Regions from separate parts of the Aquitalea sp. USM4 genome, predicted to be linked through region 1. Evidence: predicted binding sites of a transcription regulator. Region 1 holds the regulator's gene; each other region holds the start of a gene.

Region 1 (4,194 bases):
AGGCGTGATGGCCACCCGCTTCGACCCCAAGGGCATGCTGCAGGACAAGATGATTGCCAGCCGCATGTGGCAATACCCGGACCGCACCGAGTCGTATTTCGAATCGCCGGACCTGCAAAGCTACAAGAATGGCGTACTGGCCTACCATGCCATTGGTGAAAGCGGCCGTTACAACAGCAAGACCAAACAGGTACTGTTCGACAAGAAAGTCACGCTGATCCAGCCAGCCACCGCCACGCAACAGGAAACCCGCGTAGTCAGCAGCAATATGCGCATTGACACCGTCAAGCACATTGCCCGCGCCGACACCCTCACGCACTTCTACTATGGCAAGTCCAGCGGCAGTGCCGTGGGCTTCATTTACGAGCAGCAGGCTGGTCAGTTACAGCTGCTGTCCAACGCAAAGGCCACTTATGAAAAATAACTGCCGCCGCTTCATCCGGCTGGCCTGGCTGGCCCTCGGCCTGTGCGCCATCCAGACCGCCCATGCCGAAAAGGCCGACCGGGACAAGCCCATCGAAATCAGTGCCGACCGGGGCAACCTCGACCAGCTCAAGGGCGTCACGGTATGGCAAGGCAATGTCGTCATCATCCAGGGCACACTCAAGCTCAATGCCGACCGCGCCACGGTCACCCAGGACAAACAGGGTAACCAGACCATGCAGGCCACCGGACGCCAGGTCAACTTCCGCCAGAAAATGGACGGCAAGAACGAATGGATCGAAGGCCAGGCCAACCAGCTGGACTACAACACCGTCACCCACGTTGCCGTGCTCACCGGCAATGCCCGCGTCAAGCGCGGCAGTGATCTGGTCATCGGCAATGTCATTACCTACAACACCGAAACCGAAATGTATGAAGTCAGCAGCGGTGCCAGCAGCAACGGCGGCCGCGTGACCGCCATCATCCAGCCCAAGCCCAGAGACAACAGCCCTGCCAAGAAAACGGACGGAAGCACTCCATGAGCGGCCCCAGCATCCTGAAAGTGGAGCGCCTGAAAAAGCGCTTCAAAAAACGTACGGTAGTGAAGGACGTCGCCCTGCAGATCCAGAGCGGGGAAGTGGTCGGCCTGCTTGGCCCCAACGGTGCCGGCAAGACCACCAGCTTTTACATGATCGTCGGACTGATCGGTGCCGATGAAGGCGAAATCACGCTGGATGGCAACAGTATCACCCACCTGCCCATTCATCAGCGCGCCCGCCTTGGACTGGGCTATTTGCCACAGGAAGCTTCCATTTTCCGCAAGATGACGGTGGAAGAAAACATCACGGCGGTGCTGGAAATTGCCGGTTACAAGGGCGACAAACTGGAGCAGGAACTCAGCCTCCTGCTCGACGACCTCAATATCGCCCACCTGCGCGAAAGCAATGCGCTGGCACTGTCCGGTGGCGAGCGCCGCCGGGTGGAAATCGCCCGCGTGCTGGCCACCCGCCCACGCTTCATCCTGCTGGACGAACCGTTTGCCGGGGTAGACCCGATTGCCGTCATCGACATCCAGAAAATCATCACCTTCCTGCAACAGCGTGGCATTGGCGTATTGATTACCGACCACAATGTGCGTGAAACCCTGCGCATCTGCGATCGCGCCTACATCATCAGTGATGGTTCGGTACTGGCTTCCGGCGAGCCGGAAGAACTGGTCAACAACGAGAAAGTGCGCCAGGTTTACCTGGGCGAGCACTTCCACCTGTAAGCCATGAAACAGTCACTACAGCTGCGGGTCTCCCAGCAACTCACCCTCACGCCGCAACTGCAACAGTCCATCAAACTGTTGCAGCTGTCCACGCTCGACCTGCAGGCAGAAGTCGAACGCTTCTTGCTGGACAACCCCATGCTGGAACGCGGCGATGAGCCGCCCTCGCATGACAGCAGCCCGGCAGAAACGCCGGCTGCCCAGGAAGAATCCACCAGCACGGCGTCGGACAGCAGCGATGGTGACAACAGCCAGGACGCCAGCAATGGCGAACTCACCGACTGGGGCAGTGGCAGCCGCCGCAACGACGGGGACGATGAATTCGACCCCATGCTCAACGTACCCTGCCCGGTCAGCCTGCGCGAACACCTGCTGGCGCAGCTGGGTGAACTGACCCTGCCCACCCGCGATCAGGCCATTGTCCAGCTGTTGATCGAAGAACTGGACGACAACGGTTTCCTGACTACCGATCTGGAAGAACTGGCCAGTAATCTGCCGCTGGAACTGGAACTGGAAACCGATGAACTGATGGTCGGGCTGCGCCTGTTACAGCAATTCGACCCTCCCGGCATTGCCGCGCGCAACCTGGCCGAGTCGCTTGGCCTGCAACTGGCCCGTTTGCCCGCCAACGAGCCCGGCCATGCACTGGCACGCCAGATTGTGGCCGAGCACCTGACGCTGCTGGGCAACCGCGACTACACCCGCCTGAAGCGCATTCTGGGCGTGGATGACGAAGCCATCCGCGAGGCACAGCAACTGATCGCCCGGCTGACCCCTCACCCGGCGTCCGGTTTCGGCGGCGAAGACGTGCACTATGTCATCCCGGATGTCACCGTGCGCAAACGGCGTGGTCACTGGGTGGCTGAACTCAATAACGGTGCGGTACCGCGCTTGCGCGTCAACCAGCTGTATGCCCAGATGCTGTCGGAAAACCGCGCTGGCGCAGGCGAACTGACTGGCCGGCTGCAAGAAGCCAAATGGCTGGTCAAGAACATCCAGCAACGATTTGACACCATTCTGAAAGTGTCAGAAGCTATAGTCGAAAGACAGCAAGCGTTCTTTGAACACGGTGAAGTCGCCATGCGGCCGCTTATCCTGCGGGACATCGCAGACGAACTTGGCCTGCATGAATCGACCGTATCACGCGTCACCACGCAGAAATACCTGCTTTGCCCTCGTGGTCTGTTCGAGCTGAAGTATTTCTTTGGCAGTGCACTGGAAACCGACAGCGGCGGCGAATGCTCGGCAACGGCCATCAAGGCGCATATCCGCCGCATGATAGACGGTGAAAACCCGGCCAAGCCACTTTCGGACAGCGCCATTGCCGACGAACTGGGAAAGCAAGGGATTCAGGTTGCAAGACGCACCGTTGCGAAGTATCGTGAAGCTATGCAGATACCGCCGGTCAATCTGCGCAAGGCATTGTGATTCACGCCTTGAAGTATATCCGCTCGCCCGGCCGACCCGACCGGGCAGTCAACACAAGAAGGAGTTAGGGTATGAACCTCAAAGTAACCGGTCTCCACCTCGAAGTAACCCCGGCCATCCGCGAATTCGTGGAAACCAAGCTGGAACGCATCACCCGTCATGTCGATCACGTGATTGACGTTGCTGTCACCCTGTCGGTAGACAAGCTGGTGCACAAGGCGGAAGTGAATGTTCATCTCTCCGGCAAGGATATCCATGTAGAGGCCACCGACTCCGACATGTACGCTGCCATCGACGCGCTGATGGACAAGCTCGATCGCCAGGTACTCAAGCACAAGGAAAAACAAAGCGAACACCGTGCAACAAGCCCACAGGTTCAACAGGAAGCCAGCTTGTAAACATTAAGTATTCGATGCGGGAACCCGGCGGGTTCCCGTTTTTATTTGCTCGGAGCCTTTTTCATTTTGATGAAGGCAACGTAGAATTGGCCAGTTTCTGTAGCCGCGTGCAACCATTCCTATGAGCCTGATTGGCAAAATCCTGACACAGGATCACATCCTCCCGGACCTGGATGTCGCCAGCAAGAAGCGCGTCTTCGAGCAGGTGGGCCTCCTTATCGAAAACACCCACGGCATCGCCCGCAGTGAAATTTTCGACTGCTTGTTTGCCCGGGAAAAACTGGGCTCCACCGGCCTTGGCCAAGGGGTGGCCATTCCGCATGGCCGTGCCAGAGGGCTCAAGGAAGCGGCGGGCGTGTTCATTCGCCTGAAGAACCCGATTCCTTTCGATGCGCCGGATGGCAAGCCGGTACAAAGCCTGTTTGTCCTGCTGGTGCCGGAACAGGCAACCGACCTGCACTTGCAGGTACTCTCGGAACTGGCACAGCTGTTCTCCAGCAAACAGCTGCGTGAACAACTGCTCAGCGCAAGCTCGCGTGCCGATCTGTACCAGCTGCTCACCGGATGGAATACCAACCATGCCTAGCATTACCGTGCGCCGGTTGTATCAGGACAACCAGCAAAAGCTCAACCTGACCTGGGTAGCAGGAACCGGCGGCGCGGACAGCCCCATCG
Region 2 (4,194 bases), 1.9 Mb from region 1:
CGATGTGGCCAGCAAGCCCACTTCATCCTGATGACAGACCGGCAAGGCCTGCTTGGGCAGTTCGCCATCCCCCATCCGGTTGAGCAGCCGGGTGGCTTCGGTCAGCGGCAGTAACTGGCGGCGCAGCCACCACCAGCTGATGCCGCCGGCCAGCAAGGTGAGGCACAAGGCCATGCCGAACAACTGCTGTTGCAAGGTGCGGATGGGGGCAAAGGCTTCTGCCGCAGGGAGGACCGACTGCATCAGCCAGCCGGTGGATTTGATTTTCACGCTGGAGGACAGCTCCAGCACGCCGCGTGAGCTGACCGCAATGCCGGAACCCTCGTAGCCGTTGATATAGCGGTCATACACCGGGTTGATGCCTGGCGGCGGGCCGGACTTGAGCAGGCGCTCCTTGTCGGACGACATGATGTAGCGCCGGTTGGTCGGTGCGGTAATGAAGAAATTGCCGGTGGCACCATAGCGTGCGTCGCTGATGGCATCCAGGAAGTTGGGCCGTGCCAGATTGGTCACACCCATGATCATGCCGATCATCTTGCCGTGGCTGTCCAGCATGGGTTCCAGCATCGAGACCACCGGCTGGCCGGTGAACTGGCCGTAAATCGGTTCGGTGATGTAATGACCGCCATGCTGCAAGGCCTGACGGAAAAAGGTGTTCTGCTGGTAGGTGCGGCCAAGTCGGCCCAGGTTTTCCGGAATGCTGGCCTGTACCTTTCCCTGCAGGTCCATCACCACGATGCCCCAGTTGAACATCATCAGCAAAATGGGGCGACGTTCCAGCTCGGGCTGGATGGCGGCAGTGGTGAGTGGCTTGTCCTTGAACTGAACGGTGAGGGAGTGCAGCGCCTGAATGCGCTCATTGACCGAGCGGTCCACCTCGTGTGCGGCCAGCGAGACGGCCGAAAGCTGCTGGGCCGAAATGGTATTTTCCATCTGCTGGCGCAGGGTGTGGCTGATCAGCAAGGTAGCCAGCCAGAGCGTCAGCACCAGTGCCAGCAACATGCCGAGGGTAAGGCGGGTACGCAGGGTACGCCTGCCATTCAGGGAAAAAGAAGGACTCATGTTTCTGCGTGCAATCCACGATTCTTGCTGACTGTCAGCATAGCGGAGGCATCGTACGCTGTGTGTCTTCTTGTCGGACAAAACCGGCCAAAGTCTGAGGATGATCAAGATTATGACAAGCGGGCCGGACCTGAACTACAGGCCAGGCCCGCCCGGAGAGGACTTACCAGGTGGTTTCGCGGTCTGGCGTGGCGCTGATCTGGTGGATGGTCAGGTCGGCACCGTTGAATTCTTCTTCTTCATCCAGGCGGATGCCTACGGTTTTACGCAGCAGCGCATACACCACATAGCCACCGCCAAAACCGACGGCAATGCCTGCCACGGTACCCAGCAGCTGCGACAGCAGGCTGACGCCGCCCAGACCGCCCAGCGCGCTCTGGCCGAAAATTCCGGCGGCAATGCCACCCCAGGCACCACAGATGCCATGCAGCGGCCATACCCCCAGCACGTCGTCAATCTTCCAGCGGTTCTGGGTCTGGGTGAACAGCCAGACAAACATGCCACCGGCCACCAGGCCCACCACCAGCGCACCCAGCGGATGCATGATGTCAGAGCCTGCACACACCGCCACCAGCCCGGCCAGCGGGCCGTTGTGAATGAAGCCCGGGTCGTTCTTGCCGGCCCACATGGCACTGAGCGTGCCGCCCACCATGGCCATCAGCGAGTTGATGGCCACCAGGCCGGAAATACCGTCCAGACGTTGTGCGCTCATCACATTGAAGCCGAACCAGCCGACAATCAGGATCCATGCGCCCAGCGCCAGAAACGGAATGGAAGAGGGCGGATGCGCGGAGATGCGGCCTTCCTTGCTGTAGCGGCCACGGCGTGCACCCAGATTCAGCACGGCAGCCAGGCCAATCCAGCCACCTACCGCATGCACCACCACCGAACCGGCAAAGTCATGGAAGGGCTGGCCAAAGCTGTGGCTCAGCCAGTCTTGCACGCCGTAGTGGTTGTTCCAGGCAATGCCCTCGAAAAAAGGATACACCAGTCCCACCAGCAAAAAGGTGGCAGCCGACTGCGGGTGGAACTTGGCACGTTCGGCAATGCCGCCGGACACAATGGCCGGAATGGCGGCGGCAAAGGTCAGCAGGAAGAAGAACTTTACCAGCTCATAACCATGGTGATCGGCGATATGGCGGGCATCACCCAGGAAGTTGACTCCGTAGGCCACGGTGTAACCGACAAAGAAGTAGGCAATGGCGGAGACGGCAAAGTCGGTCAGAATCTTCACCAGGGCATTCACCTGGTTTTTCTTGCGCACGGTGCCCAGTTCCAGAAAGGCAAAACCGGCGTGCATGGCCAGAATCATGATGGCCCCGAGGAGCAGGAACAGTACGTCTGATGGCGCGTTGGCAGTTGGCATGGCGAGTCCCGTTGTTATCGGCTGTTGTGGGACTGTGTAAAGCAAGGCGAATGCCAGCTGGCGCCGGTTTGCACCAATTTGGTCATGGCATGCACGAAAATGGCGGAAACCGGCGCTTTATTGGTGAATGACAGTCGGGATTCTTTCGGCGCAAAAACGGTGCACATGCACCAAGTTGGTGTATTTGTGCGTGTTTGTGCAACGCTTTGGTGCGTTATGCCCGGCGCGTCAGCCTGCGTGCACCGTGCTAATGCAGCTTGACCAATGGCTGGGTGCGTCGTTGCAGCAAGCGGGCTGCAGCGGTGAGCACGGTGGGCAGCCAGCCAAACAGGGTGAGCTGGTGGCGGTGGTACAAGGACAAATACATCAGCCGGGCAAACTGGCCGTGCACAAACAGGCTGCGGCGCGACAGGCTGCTCATCAGGCTGCCTACCGTGCTGTAGCGGCCCAGCGAAATCAGCGAACCCAGGTCGCGATAGCGGAAGTCCTGCAGCGGCTTGCCAGCCAGCTGGCAGCGGATGTTGTGATACAACAGCTCGGCCTGCTGACTGGCTGCCTGCGCCCGTGGTGGTACCCAGCCGCTGCCATCGGGGCAGGCGGCGCAGTCGCCCAGCGCGTAGATCTTGTCATCCAGCGTGGTTTGCAGCGTGGGGCGTACCAGCAACTGATTGAGCCGGTTGCTGGCCAGACCATCCAGCCCGGCCAGCATGGCCGGTGCCTGTACCCCGGCCGCCCATACCACCAGCTCCGACGCAATGTTGCGGCCACTGGCGGTGTGGACGGCATTGGTGTCGACGGCGCTGACCCTGTCACCGGTCAGCACCTCCACTTGCAGATTCTCCAGCTGACGGTGCGCCCGGGCGGCCACCGAGTCGGGCAGTGCCGGCAGGATGCGTGGCCCGGCTTCGATCAGGGTCAGCCGGATGTCGCGGTCCGGATTGATGTTTTCCCGCCCATGCGCCACCAGTTCGCGCGTGGTGTTGCGCAGTTCGGCCGCCAGTTCCACCCCGGTGGCCCCGGCACCGATGATGGTGACGTGCAATTGACCGGCGCGCAGCGGCCCGTTTTGCAAACTGGCGCGAATGCAGGCATTGACCAGTTGCTGATGAAAACGGCTGGCCTCTGCGGGGGTGTTCAGGCAGATGGCGTGTTCGGCCACGCCGGGGGTGGCAAAGTCGTTGGTGGTGCTGCCGATTGCAATCACCAGAATGTCGTAGGGCAGGGTACGCGCCGGAATCAGCGGGCGGCCCTGTTCATCTGCAGTGGCGGCCAGTTGTATGGTCTGTTGCTGACGGTTCAGCCCGGTCATGCGACCCAGGCAAAAGCGGAAGCCGTCACGTTTGGCCTGCGCCAGGTAATCCAGTGCCTCGCGGTGCGGGTTCATGCTGCCGGCGGCAATTTCATGCAGTAGCGGTTTCCAGATATGGCTGCGGGAAGCATCCACCAGCGTGATGTCCAGTTGGGCCGAACGCCGTGCCAGCCGTCCCAGACGGCTGGCCAGCACCAGACCACCGGCGCCACCACCGACAATCACGATTCTTTTCTTGTGCAAAGACATGCAGGCTCCTGATGCCTGCTGGCCGTATCCTTCCATTCATGCACCAACTTTCATGCATCGAGTAAGGTGGCGGATGAATGGTCACGACAAGCAGTGCCGGGTTAAATACAATCACTGCCAGCTACTTTGCCTGTGTCGCTGTGGCGCTCGCAAACGATATAAATTCCACACATTGTGAGTGAATGGAAGAATGTATGCGTAAACGTTT
Region 3 (4,194 bases), 1.4 Mb from region 1:
AGCACCGAGCCCTGATAACGGCCAATACCCAGCTGGGCCAGATGGTTGGCGCACACCTTGGCCTGCTCGAACAAGGGGGCGACCAGTCCGTAAGCCACACCGCGATGGCTAACGCACTCGCCCACTGCATACACGCGCGGGTCGTAGGTTTGCAGCGCATCGCTCACCACAATGCCGCGCTCGCAGTGCAGGCCGCAGGATTCGGCCAGTGCGGTATTGGGGCGAATGCCCACCGCCATCACCACCAGCTGCGCATCCACCTGCTCGCCATCGCTGAAACGCACCCCGGCCACACCGCCCTGGCCGTCATCCAGAATGGCCGCCGTCTGCTTGCCCAGCAAAAAGCCGATGCCGCGCTCTTCCAGCGCCCGGCGCAGCAAGTCGCCGGCCACATCATCCAGCTGGCGGTCCAGCAGCCAGTCACCCAGATGCACCACGGTAACCTCCATGCCACGCAGCTTCAGGCCGTTGGCGGCCTCCAGCCCCAGCAGGCCGCCGCCAATCACCACGGCCTGACGCTTGGTTTTGGCGGCCTCCATCATCAGCTCGGTATCACGGATGTCACGATAGCTGATGACACCGGCCAGCTCCTTGCCCGGCACCGGCAGGATGAAGGGTGTGGAGCCGGTGGCCAGCAGCAAGCGGTCGTAAGCCGCCTCGGTGCCATCCTCGGCGATGACTTTGCGGCGCACCCGGTCGATGGTGGCCACATTCTTGCCCATGTGCAGGGTGATGCCGTGCTCGGCGTACCACTCCACGCTGTTGAGAATGATGTCCTTGAAATCCTGCTCCCCGGCCAGCACCGGCGACAGCAAAATGCGGTTGTAATTGGGGTGCGGCTCGGCACCGAATACGGTGATGTCGTACAAATCCGGCGCCAGGCCCAGCAACTCTTCCACCGTGCGGATGCCGGCCATGCCATTACCCACCACCACCAGTTTTTGCCGGGTCTTGCCCTGCAGTTCTGCCATGTTCATCCTGTTCTCCTCAAACCCGGGCCGCAGCCACGCTCCAGCCACTGCGCCAGCGTTGTTTCACTCCGGCCAGGCTCAGCCAGGCCAGGCAGCACAGGCAGGCAAACAGCCACAGGCCTGCGGCATAGCCACCGGTGGCCTGCTTGATGGCGCCCAGGCTGGCTGCCAGGGCAAAGCCGCCCACCCCGCCAGCCATACCCACCAGACCGGTCATCACGCCGATTTCCTTGCCAAAGCGCTGCGGCACCAGCTGGAACACCGCGCCATTACCGGCACCGAGACACAGCATGGCCAGAATGAACAACAGCAGTGCCACCGATGGGCCACCCACATTGAAACCGGCCGCGCCAATCAGCAGCGCACAGCACAGATACACCGCGAGCAAGGAACGGGTGCCGCCCAGACGGTCGGCCAGCATGCCGCCCAGCGGCCGCATCACCGAACCGGCAAACACGCAGGCGGCGGTGTACAGCCCTGCGGTTTTGGCATCAAAGGCAAACTGGTCGTGAAAGTAACCCGGCAGCGCGCTGGCAAAGCCGGAGAAGCCGCCAAAGGTCATGGAATAGAAGAACATGAACCACCAGGCGTCCTTTTCCTTCAGCACCGCCAGATAGTCGGCCAGCTTCTTGGCTGGCGGCGCATTGGGCGCGTCCTTGGCACAGCAGGTAAAGATAAGCAGCGCGGCAATGAGCGGAATGCAGGCCAGGCCGAACACGTTCTGCCAGCCAAAAGCCAGAGCCAGCGCCGGGGCAAACAAGGCGGCCAGCACGGTGCCGGAGTTACCCGCCCCGGCAATGCCCATGGCCGTGCCCTGATGCTGCGGCGGATACCAGCGCGAGGCCAGCGGCAGCGATACCGCAAACGAAGCCCCGGCCACGCCCAGGAACAAACCCAGCAGCAGCGCGCCGCCCAGGCTGGCAATGCCGATCTGCCAGGCCGCCAGCAAGGCGGCAATCACCACCAGCTGGCCGATGATGCCGGCCCCGCGCGCGCCGATGCGGTCCACCAGCACCCCCATCAACAGGCGCAGGATGGCCCCGGCGAGGATGGGCGTGGCCACCATCAGGCCGCGTTGCTGGGTGGACAGATGCAGTGCGCTGGCAATGGGCACCTGCAAGGGGCCCAGCAGATACCACACCATGAAACTGAGGTCGAAATACAGAAAGGCTGAAAACAGGGTCGGCTTGTGTCCGGCTTGCCAGAAAGTGCGGTCCATGTAGTACTCCTGTCGGGGAAGCGTGCTTCCCGCCAAATGGCCAAAACAAAAACGGCGCCCTCCCTGACGATGAAGTCAGGAGAGGACGCCGTTGTCCGTATCGGTAGTGGCCGCCGTTGGCCACTGCCGTGATGTATGGTGCAGTCAGCACGCCGTTGCGCTGCTACACCGCACTTATTGCAATTTGCGTGCCAGCCGGAAAATTCTGTTTGCGGGAGTATTCATGGCGGTTTTGCCCGGATATTGCACCGCATCAGTGCGTGTATTGCGACAGCGCACCGACACTGGGCGCACTGCCGGAATAATCTGGCCAGTGGCTGCCGTCCATCAGCACGCTGTGGCGGTCATGTACAGCGGGCAATGACAAGCCGCAGGCCCGGGCCGCTTGCTCATACAAGGCGGTCTGGTTGACGCTGGCCACCACGGCGGCCGCGTCATTGCCCTGCCACATGCCCCAGCGCCGGTATTGCTGCAAAAACCACAAGGCATCCGACGGATATGGGTAATTGACGCGGCCTTCATCACAAAAATGCAGTGGACCGGCATCTGCTGCGGTCCAGTGTTGCAGGATCAACTCCGCCGGCATGGCCAGGCAGTCTTCCGCGGCCAGCCAGGCGGCGGCCAGTGCGTGGTTTTCCGGCTGATCCAGCCAGTGGCAGGCCAGCAGCAGCGCCTGTACCAGACGCCCGGCCACATCCGGCTGTTGCTGTGCCAGTTCGCGTCGGCAAGCCAGTACCTTTTCCGGGTGATTGGGCCAGATGACCGCACTGTCCGTCACCAGGCTGGCAACCCCGCGCTGCTGTGACAGTGCGTGCCAGGGCTGGCCGGCACAGAATCCGTCCAGCACACCAGCCTGCATGGCATCACTCATTTGTGCCGGTGGAATCACCACGCAACGGGCATCGCGCAAGGGATGCACACCCTGAGCGGCCAGCCAGTAATACAGCCACATGGCGTGGGTGCCGGTGGGAAAGGTATGCGCCAGTGCCAGCGGGCGGCCCAGTTGCTGGCTGATTTCCATCAGGCTGGCACCCTGACAATAGGCATCGGCCAAAGCCGGAGCCAGACTGATGCCCTGCCCGTTCTGGTTCAGCGTCATCAGGATGGCCATGTCGCAGGGCGGATTACCCAGGCCCAGCTGCATGCCATACACCAGCCCGTACAGCGCATGCGCGGCATCCAGCTGGCCGCTGATCAGCTTGTCGCGCACCGCCGACCAGGACGGCTGGCGGTGCAGGCAGAATTGCAGACCCATTTCACGGTCCAGCCCCAGACGCTGCGCCACCACCAGCGGTGCGCAATCTGTCAGTGCGACAAAGCCCAGGTTCAGTGTGTGCAAGCATGCGGGATCAGTCATGAATGTCTTTCAGCCCAGCAGCTTGCTGGAGTTGATCAGTTGGCGGGACAGTTCGGCCAGCCGCAAGCCGCTTTGCATGGCCTGGCTGCGCAGCAGCGCATAGGCGTCGGCTTCGGACAGCTGGCGGCGCTCCATCAGGATGCCCTTGGCGCGTTCGATCAGCTTGCGCTCTGCCAGTTGCTCTTCCATCTGCAGCAGTCGCTTTTTGAGACGGGCGTCTTCTTCAAACTTGACCCGTGCCATGTCGATGATCGGTGCCAGGCGGCTGGCCGCCACCTGATCCACCACATAGGCGGTGACACCGGCACTGACCGCAGCCTGAATGGCGGGCAAGCCGCCTTGCTCGGCAAACATCACCACCGGGCGTGGCGCGGCATGGCCCATCAGTGCCAGTTGTTCCAGTGTGTCGCGGGAGGGGGATTCGGTATCAATGATGATGATGTCGGGAGACTGGCTGTCCACCAGCTGCAAAAGCTCTGCCGCGCCTTGTGCCTGTGCCACCACCAGATAGCCAGCCGCCGTCAGCGCAGCATGCAGCTGCGCCATCGGGCGGTCGGTATCGTTGACCAGTAATAGTCGTAATGGAGTGGAAGCAGTCATGGCAGCCATCATCGGGTGATGACCACCAGGGATGCAATTTTCGTGCC

The links. The regulator sigma-54, encoded in region 1, starts transcription at its own class of promoters, with help from an activator protein. The targets are predictions, from matches to a motif close to CTGGCACGCTTCATGCTT.
Region 2: DKK66_RS12380 (ammonium transporter) is a predicted target of sigma-54. The motif match lies at 2,468-2,485, and genes of this name have one in related genera.
Region 3: DKK66_RS16635 (NarK/NasA family nitrate transporter) is a predicted target of sigma-54. The motif match lies at 2,368-2,385, and genes of this name have one in related genera.

What each region holds. Positions count from the first base shown of each region.
Region 1 is NZ_CP029539.1:763,885-768,078, forward strand. Features, by position in the region: gene lptC (LPS export ABC transporter periplasmic protein LptC) at 1-424, shown strand, start outside; gene lptA (lipopolysaccharide transport periplasmic protein LptA) at 414-965, shown strand; gene lptB (LPS export ABC transporter ATP-binding protein) at 962-1,693, shown strand; gene DKK66_RS03545 (RNA polymerase factor sigma-54) at 1,697-3,121, shown strand; gene hpf (ribosome hibernation-promoting factor, HPF/YfiA family) at 3,193-3,519, shown strand; gene ptsN (PTS IIA-like nitrogen regulatory protein PtsN) at 3,641-4,105, shown strand; gene hprK (HPr(Ser) kinase/phosphatase) at 4,098-4,194, shown strand, end outside.
Region 2 is NZ_CP029539.1:2,675,852-2,680,045, forward strand. Features, by position in the region: gene DKK66_RS20685 (EAL domain-containing protein) at 1-1,062, opposite strand, end outside; gene DKK66_RS12380 (ammonium transporter) at 1,226-2,428, opposite strand; gene DKK66_RS12385 (NAD(P)/FAD-dependent oxidoreductase) at 2,676-3,986, opposite strand; gene gcvA (transcriptional regulator GcvA) at 4,181-4,194, shown strand, end outside.
Region 3 is NZ_CP029539.1:3,610,218-3,614,411, reverse strand. Features, by position in the region: gene nirB (nitrite reductase large subunit NirB) at 1-971, opposite strand, end outside; gene DKK66_RS16635 (NarK/NasA family nitrate transporter) at 988-2,190, opposite strand; gene DKK66_RS16630 (CmpA/NrtA family ABC transporter substrate-binding protein) at 2,444-3,547, opposite strand; gene DKK66_RS16625 (ANTAR domain-containing response regulator) at 3,557-4,147, opposite strand.